2 regions of the Enterococcus rotai genome follow, and region 2 is predicted to be linked to the other one. Evidence: predicted binding sites of a transcription regulator. Region 2 holds the regulator's gene; the other holds the start of a gene.
The links. Region 2 encodes LexA, which represses DNA repair genes until DNA is damaged. Its sites were predicted from a motif close to CNAACANNTGTTNG; they were not measured.
Positions count from the first base shown of each region.

Region 1: ATZ35_RS11530 (Y-family DNA polymerase) is a predicted target of LexA. The motif match lies at 1,838-1,851, and genes of this name have one in related genera.

Region 1 is NZ_CP013655.1:2,477,111-2,480,541, reverse strand. Features, by position in the region: gene ATZ35_RS11540 (YdcF family protein) at 1-111, shown strand, start outside; gene ATZ35_RS11535 (hypothetical protein) at 163-504, opposite strand; gene ATZ35_RS11530 (Y-family DNA polymerase) at 501-1,799, opposite strand; gene ATZ35_RS11525 (hypothetical protein) at 1,966-2,508, opposite strand; gene ATZ35_RS11520 (hypothetical protein) at 2,624-3,103, opposite strand; gene ATZ35_RS11515 (hypothetical protein) at 3,281-3,431, opposite strand, start outside.
Region 2 is NZ_CP013655.1:2,967,178-2,970,608, reverse strand. Features, by position in the region: gene tkt (transketolase) at 1-886, opposite strand, end outside; gene ATZ35_RS13215 (DUF896 family protein) at 985-1,227, opposite strand; gene lexA (transcriptional repressor LexA) at 1,466-2,086, shown strand; gene ATZ35_RS13205 (dihydrofolate reductase) at 2,166-2,666, opposite strand; gene ATZ35_RS13200 (thymidylate synthase) at 2,685-3,431, opposite strand, start outside.

The DNA.
Region 1 (3,431 bases), 490 kb from region 2:
ATTGCAATCGTAATGATGCATAAACGGCGTCATATAATTGTCTGCGGTCTGATTGCACTAATGATGATTCTATTCGCATTAGCTGAATTCTTTCTAGTCACTCACCGTTAAATCTGAAAAACCATCTAACTTTAGCACCGTATATAAAGTTAGATGTTTTTTTTAGTGTAACTGGACATGACGTATTTCGTCATAGCCAATCTTATGTCCTCCTACATAGATTCCCAATTCGTCATGACCTTGAATCAGACCAATAATATCTGCTCCATAATTTCCTTCAGAATCTAGTTCTTCTTTTTGAATCATCACTTCAACCTGATTTTGAAAAGCCTGAGCTAACACTTCATCGATTTCTGACCAACTCATTTGTCTTTTCTTTTCAGCTGGTTGTTTGTTCTTCTCTTGTTCAATGATTGCTGTATGTTCAGATAAATAAAAGCCTGCCCATTTTTTCATTTTCCGATCTTGATATTGTTCAAAATAATAATCTCGTTCCTTACTCATTGCAAGCCCTCCATTCCTCCTGCGTGTCCGCCAACGAGCGATGCTCTGGAAATTGCTGTACCGCCAGATGAAACAGAACTTGCGTGGACCAATGAAACGTAGCCAAAACGCTGGCGAATTTCGTCAATCAACTGGTCTAGTTTTAGTTCCTTCAGTTGCTCATCTGGCTCATGAAATAAATCTAATTGTACATAAGTACTGTAGTTCAGTTTGGAATAGGTAATTCCAATATGTCGTACTTCTTCTCCGTGCCAATGCTGCCTAAAAATGGTTAAACAGTAGTCGATCAATACTTTGCTGCTGTTTGTTAAAGGGACTTTCATTTGCCTTGAAAAACCTGAGCCACCCGCTTGACCAGCTTTGGAAAACCCCACAGATAAATGCACACATTCGGTCTGGCAATGGGCTTTTCGTAGACGTGCCGCCACTTGTTCTGCCATCTCTCTAATCACCACTTCGATCTCCTCTTGCTTCAAGTAATCTCGCATCAAAATTTGGGAATTATTATACGAGCGTTCTTCTGGTATGTATTTTTCAGATAAACGACTGCGATCGATGCCATGCGCATGTGCGTATAGCTGTTCACCAATGACCCCTAAATTTCTTTTAAGACTATTTAAATCCGCATGAGCCAAATCATATACGGAACGAACTCCTAGATTGTTTAACCGTTTAGCTAAGCGATGACCAATTCCCCACATATCTGTCATTGATTCAATACGCCAGACCTTTTCAGGAACGTCTTCATAATGCCATTCAGCTAATCGTTCATTATTGTGTTTTGATTCGATATCCATCGCTAATTTGGCTAATAAAGGATTATCACCCATTCCAATTGTAATTGCTAGACCTGTTTCTTTTTTGATTCTTTGTTGGATGACTTTAGCCAATTCTTTTGGTGTTTGTCCAAATAATTTCCAACTAGCTGTCACATCTAAGAAAGATTCATCGATCGAATAAATATGTAAGTCTTCTTCTGCAACATATTCTTTGTAGATAGCATTGATTTTCATGTTTTCTTTGATATATTCATTCATCCGAGGCGGTACAATCACTAATTCCGGATGATCAGGCACATCATATTTTCGTGTCACATTGGTGATGCCTAGCACTTCTTTGGCTTTTGGCGAAGAGGCTAGAACAAGACCGCCCGTATTTTCAGCATGACTCATCACAACAAGCATTTTTTCAAGCGGGTCATATCCTCTAGCCACACACTCGACTGAGGCATAAAAGGATTTTACGTCAATACAAAAAATCACTCTTCTGGATTCTTTTGCATAATCAAAAAACATAGCGATCCTCTCCTTATTCTATTTCACAATCAATTATACGAACATACGTTCCTTTTGTAAAGGGGAACAACTTTTTAAAATTTAAAAAGGGATATATAAAAAGAATACAAGCTATTATCCATTTTTTCTGATAATAGTTCGTACTCTTTTAGTATTAAATATAACTTTAACATAACGTCTTTATTACTACAGCTTCTGATAGTTGACCTACGAATAGTTCTTTTGAAGAAAAAGTATACATTTTATTGAAGTCCATTTCTTCACAAATAAAATAGTGATTTTTCTCCATTGATTTCAATAATTTTAACGACTTTCTTTGTATCCGTATAGTCTTCTCTTTTTTTCCAACTATAAGTTTATTATATAAATAGTTATCATCCGAATACCAATCCAACTCAGATATCATAATTAGCTTTAGTTTTTTCGTTGCCCAAATATGGTAGTTACTTGTTACCAACCATTTAAATTGTAATAGCTTTATTAAAAAGACTAATGATAGAAAAATCAGGGTTCCAGTAAAGATGTTTGATACTATATTTTTCCATTCAAATACAAAATAATATAGATTAAATAATAATATTGATAACAATAAACAACTAGTGAATTTCCAAATCAATTTATTAATAAACATTAATAATTTTCTTTTTACGATTGGTTCATATAGTAATATATCGTCTATTAAAATTTTTCTACGTGATTCAAAATCCATATACAACAGCTCCTTTTTCTTCTTATAAACTCTATTGGCTTATCCTATCTAAAATAATAAATTTTCTAGTTTATTCACTTATTACAAACTTTCTTTATTAAAATAATTACTCTCACTATTTTTTGATTTTACTCAAATGAATTAATTGCTCTGTGGGATTCCAATTTGGTTTAATCGAGCTTGTTGAATACCAACTAGAACCTCCTCTTATCCAATTTTCTCGCCATTTTTGTATCCCTTTATTTTTATCAGGATAATCATCTAAGCCAAATTGAAAACCACAACCTTGACAAATATCATATGAACCATATCCAAGACTGTTGTAAGCTGGCTCATCTAGTCCATCATATTTACAAACAGGACAAATATTTTTATTCGCATCTTTCTTCTTATACATAATTCCAATACTTTTTAATTGTTTCTCCACATCCCAAGCGATTGGTCGATCAGGAGTATACCAGAAAGAACAATCTTTTTTTATCCAAGTTTCTCTCCATAAGTCATGAGAAATTCCTTTATCATCATCTATTCCAAATTGAAAGCCGCAACAAGAACAAATTTCACAGGAAGGGTATTCCTTTCCATAAGATTCCATTTCTAAATCTTTATAACCACAAACTATGCATGTATACATTACATCACCTTTTCTTTTAAACTCCTACACTCCGAATTCTAAGCAAGTAACTTCCAACACTAAACTCAAATATAATTTTTATCTCTTCCGTCTTTGTTTTATGCACTTTTACATCATTTGATCTCAAGTTCATTTAGACTACAAAAAGAACAACCCACTCTCATTTGCAATTTTTTCGTATCTTTTTTTATCTTCTTCATTCTGAAAAACTAACGGTAAACTGATGTCATAATTTGTTTTTATAATTAAAGGAACAGTATTGAAATATAGACTACTCCACAAACTTTCT
Region 2 (3,431 bases):
AACGAGCAGCAACTTCTTCCGGAACAGTAAAATCAGGATATTCCCAACCATAAACAGTTTTAGCCGCAGTAATGCCATCTGCTCCGATTGGGGCACCATGAACAGAAGATGTGCCTTCTTTTGGAGCACCATAACCAATAACTGTTTTGACTTCGATCAAGGTTGGTTTATCTGATTCAGCTTTGGCTGCTTCAATTGCTTTAGAAATTTCTTCTAAATCATTACCATCTTTTACTAAAATATGTTGCCATCCGTATGCTTCATAACGAGCCCCAACATTTTCTGTAAAGGCTTTTGAAGTTGGACCATCTAAAGAGATATCATTTGAATCGTACAACACAATCAATTTGCCCAATTTCATGTGCCCAGCCATCGAGCTCGCTTCTTGAGAAACACCTTCCATCAAATCACCATCACCGCATAAAGCATACGTATAGTGATCAATCACAGGGAAACTATCGCGATTGTATGTCGCAGCAGTGTGCGCTTCAGCCATCGCCATTCCAACTGCCATTGCAATCCCTTGACCTAAAGGACCAGTAGTCGCTTCAACACCATCTGTATGATGGACTTCTGGATGTCCTGGAGTTTTACTACCCCATTGACGGAAACTCTTCAAATCATCCATTGTTACGCCATAACCTGCTAAATGAAGTAAGCTATAAAGCATTGCAGAACCATGACCTGCTGAAAGAATGAAACGGTCTCTATCTACCCAATTTCTAGCTGTTTTTGGGTTTACTTTCAAATGTTTTGTCCAAAGCGCATACGCCATAGGTGCAGCACCCATTGGTAAGCCTGGATGGCCTGAGTTTGCTTTTTGTACTGCTTCAATACTCAATGTACGAATCGTGTTGACGCCTAACTGATCAGTGTTGTCGAACAAAAAAATCATCTCCTATTTAGGTTTTTTTTACCTTTATTAACTATAGTTTAGCGTATTTCGTTTATGAAAGCAATTACTTTTAGTAAAAAAAACTGAAATTATTTTCTATTGTGCAGGCCTTTTGCCTTTTGGATCTCTTTTAACTTCTCTGGTGTAACGTCATTCCCTTTAGGATCAACGACTTTCATGCCCTCGATATGGTGACGCATACCGCCGCGAAAAGCAGCTAGGTATTCTTGACGAAGCACTTTTTGTTCTTCTTTTTCTTTTTCAGTCAACTCATTTTCTTTTGCTTTTTTGGCAAGTTCGTTGATACGAGTCATTTTTTCTGATGATAACATGCTTTTACCTCCTTTACTTTCCATGTCTATCTTATAAGATGAGCGCCAAAAATACAACTATATTCTTAATAAAAAAGGGAAACAAGTACCTTTAAATACAGAATTTAACATTGAAAGCCTACTTACTTTTTAGTAAAAATTAACCTAAAGCCACGTTTAACAGAAACACGAACGCTTGTTTGATTCCTGTACAAAACTATGGTACACTAAAAATATAAATTGAAAGAAGGTGCGGATTGTGGTGAAACGTACAGACACAAGACAAATTGAAGTACTAAAATATATATATGAACAAGTTGAACTTAAAGGTTATCCTCCAACCGTAAGAGAGATTGGAAAAGCAGTTGACCTTTCTTCGACATCCACTGTCCATGGCCATTTAGCCCGTTTAGAAAAAAAAGGAATGATCCTGCGTGACCCTACAAAGCCAAGAGCCATTGAATTGACAGCAGACGGTCTAGAAAGAATCGGGGTCAAACCTACTGTGATCCCTATGCTTGGTGTTGTTACAGCTGGTGAGCCTATTTTAGCAGTTGAAGAAGCATCTGACTTCTTCCCGCTCCCACCTGACCTAAGAACAGAAGAAAATGCTTTATTCATGCTGACGATTCGAGGAGAAAGTATGATCAATGCTGGGATATTAGATGGTGATCAAGTCATCGTCCGCAAACAAAGTGCTGCTTCAAACGGTGATATTGTGATTGCCATGACGGATGAAGATGAAGCAACCTGCAAACGTTTCTTTAAAGAAACGGACCATGTTCGTCTACAGCCAGAAAATGATGCTTTAGATCCAATTATTTTAAATAATGTCAGTATTTTAGGTAAAGTTGTTGGTTTATATCGCAATCATATTTAGAAACAAAGAGTCTGGGACATAACTTGAAAAGTTATGTCCCAGACTCTTTGTTTCTTTTGTTTAAGTGGCATAAATGATTTTACTCTGCAATCACTTTACGCTGATAGGTTTCAAATTGGTAGGCATAATGATTATTTTCATCTTGTTCCCCTTCACTTAAGTTGATCAATGTCCACTCATCCCAAGCAACAGCAGGAAATTTGGTATCACCTTCAAATGAATGATTAATGACGGTGCGATACAACACATCACAATAAGGTAAAAAATCCTCATATACCGCTGAACCACCTGAAATAAACGTAATTCCAGCAAAAGTTTTTGCGTATTCAAGCACCTCTTCCACAGTATGAAATACAATAACGCCTTCTGCTCGGTATTCTTTATCTCTAGTTAAAACAATTGTTTGACGATTTGGTAACGGGCGGCTGCCCATTCCCTCAAAAGTCTTTCTACCCATCACAATGGTGTTATCTTCCGTCATTTGTTTAAAAAACTTTAGATCATTTGGCAAATGCCAAGGTAAGCGATTCTCTTTTCCAATCGTTCCTTGTTCATCTTGTGCCCATATAGCTGCTAACATCGGGGAACTCCTTTCAAATTAAACGGCAATTGGCGCCTTGATTGCAGGATGGGGATCATATCCTTCAATGACAATATCTTCCATTTCAAAATCAAATACCGATTTTTTTTCTTGATTTAATTTTAATGTAGGAAACGCTCGAACTTCTCGAGCCAGTTGTTCATTCATTTGCTCGATGTGGTTAGTATACAAGTGAGCATCGCCGATCGTGTGGACAAAATCGCCTACTTCTAAACCTGTTTCATGCGCAATCAAATGAGTCAGCAAGGCATAACTAGCAATGTTAAAAGGTACACCTAGAAAAACATCCCCGCTACGTTGATATAATTGACAACTCAATTTTCCATCATTTACATAAAATTGAAACATCGTATGACACGGCGGTAACGCCATCGAAGGAACATCTTCTGGATTCCAAGCTGAAACAATCAAGCGTCTTGAATCTGGTGTTTTTTTGATCATCGCAATAACATTTTTTAATTGATCGATAAATCCACCCTCTTTTGTTTCCCAATGACGCCATTGTGCACCATAAATGTTGCCTAATTCACCATGTTTGGCAGCAAATACCTCATCCGATAAAATTGCTTCACAGAATTTTTTATGTTCTATTTCGTAAGTTTGCTTAAACACTTCGTCTGTTAAAACACGATGGCCAAAATCAGTCATATCAGGTCCCTTGTAATCGGCACTTTTCACATAACGTTCAAACGCCCATTCATCCCAAATATGATTGTTGTGTTGTAAGAGGTAACGAATATTGGT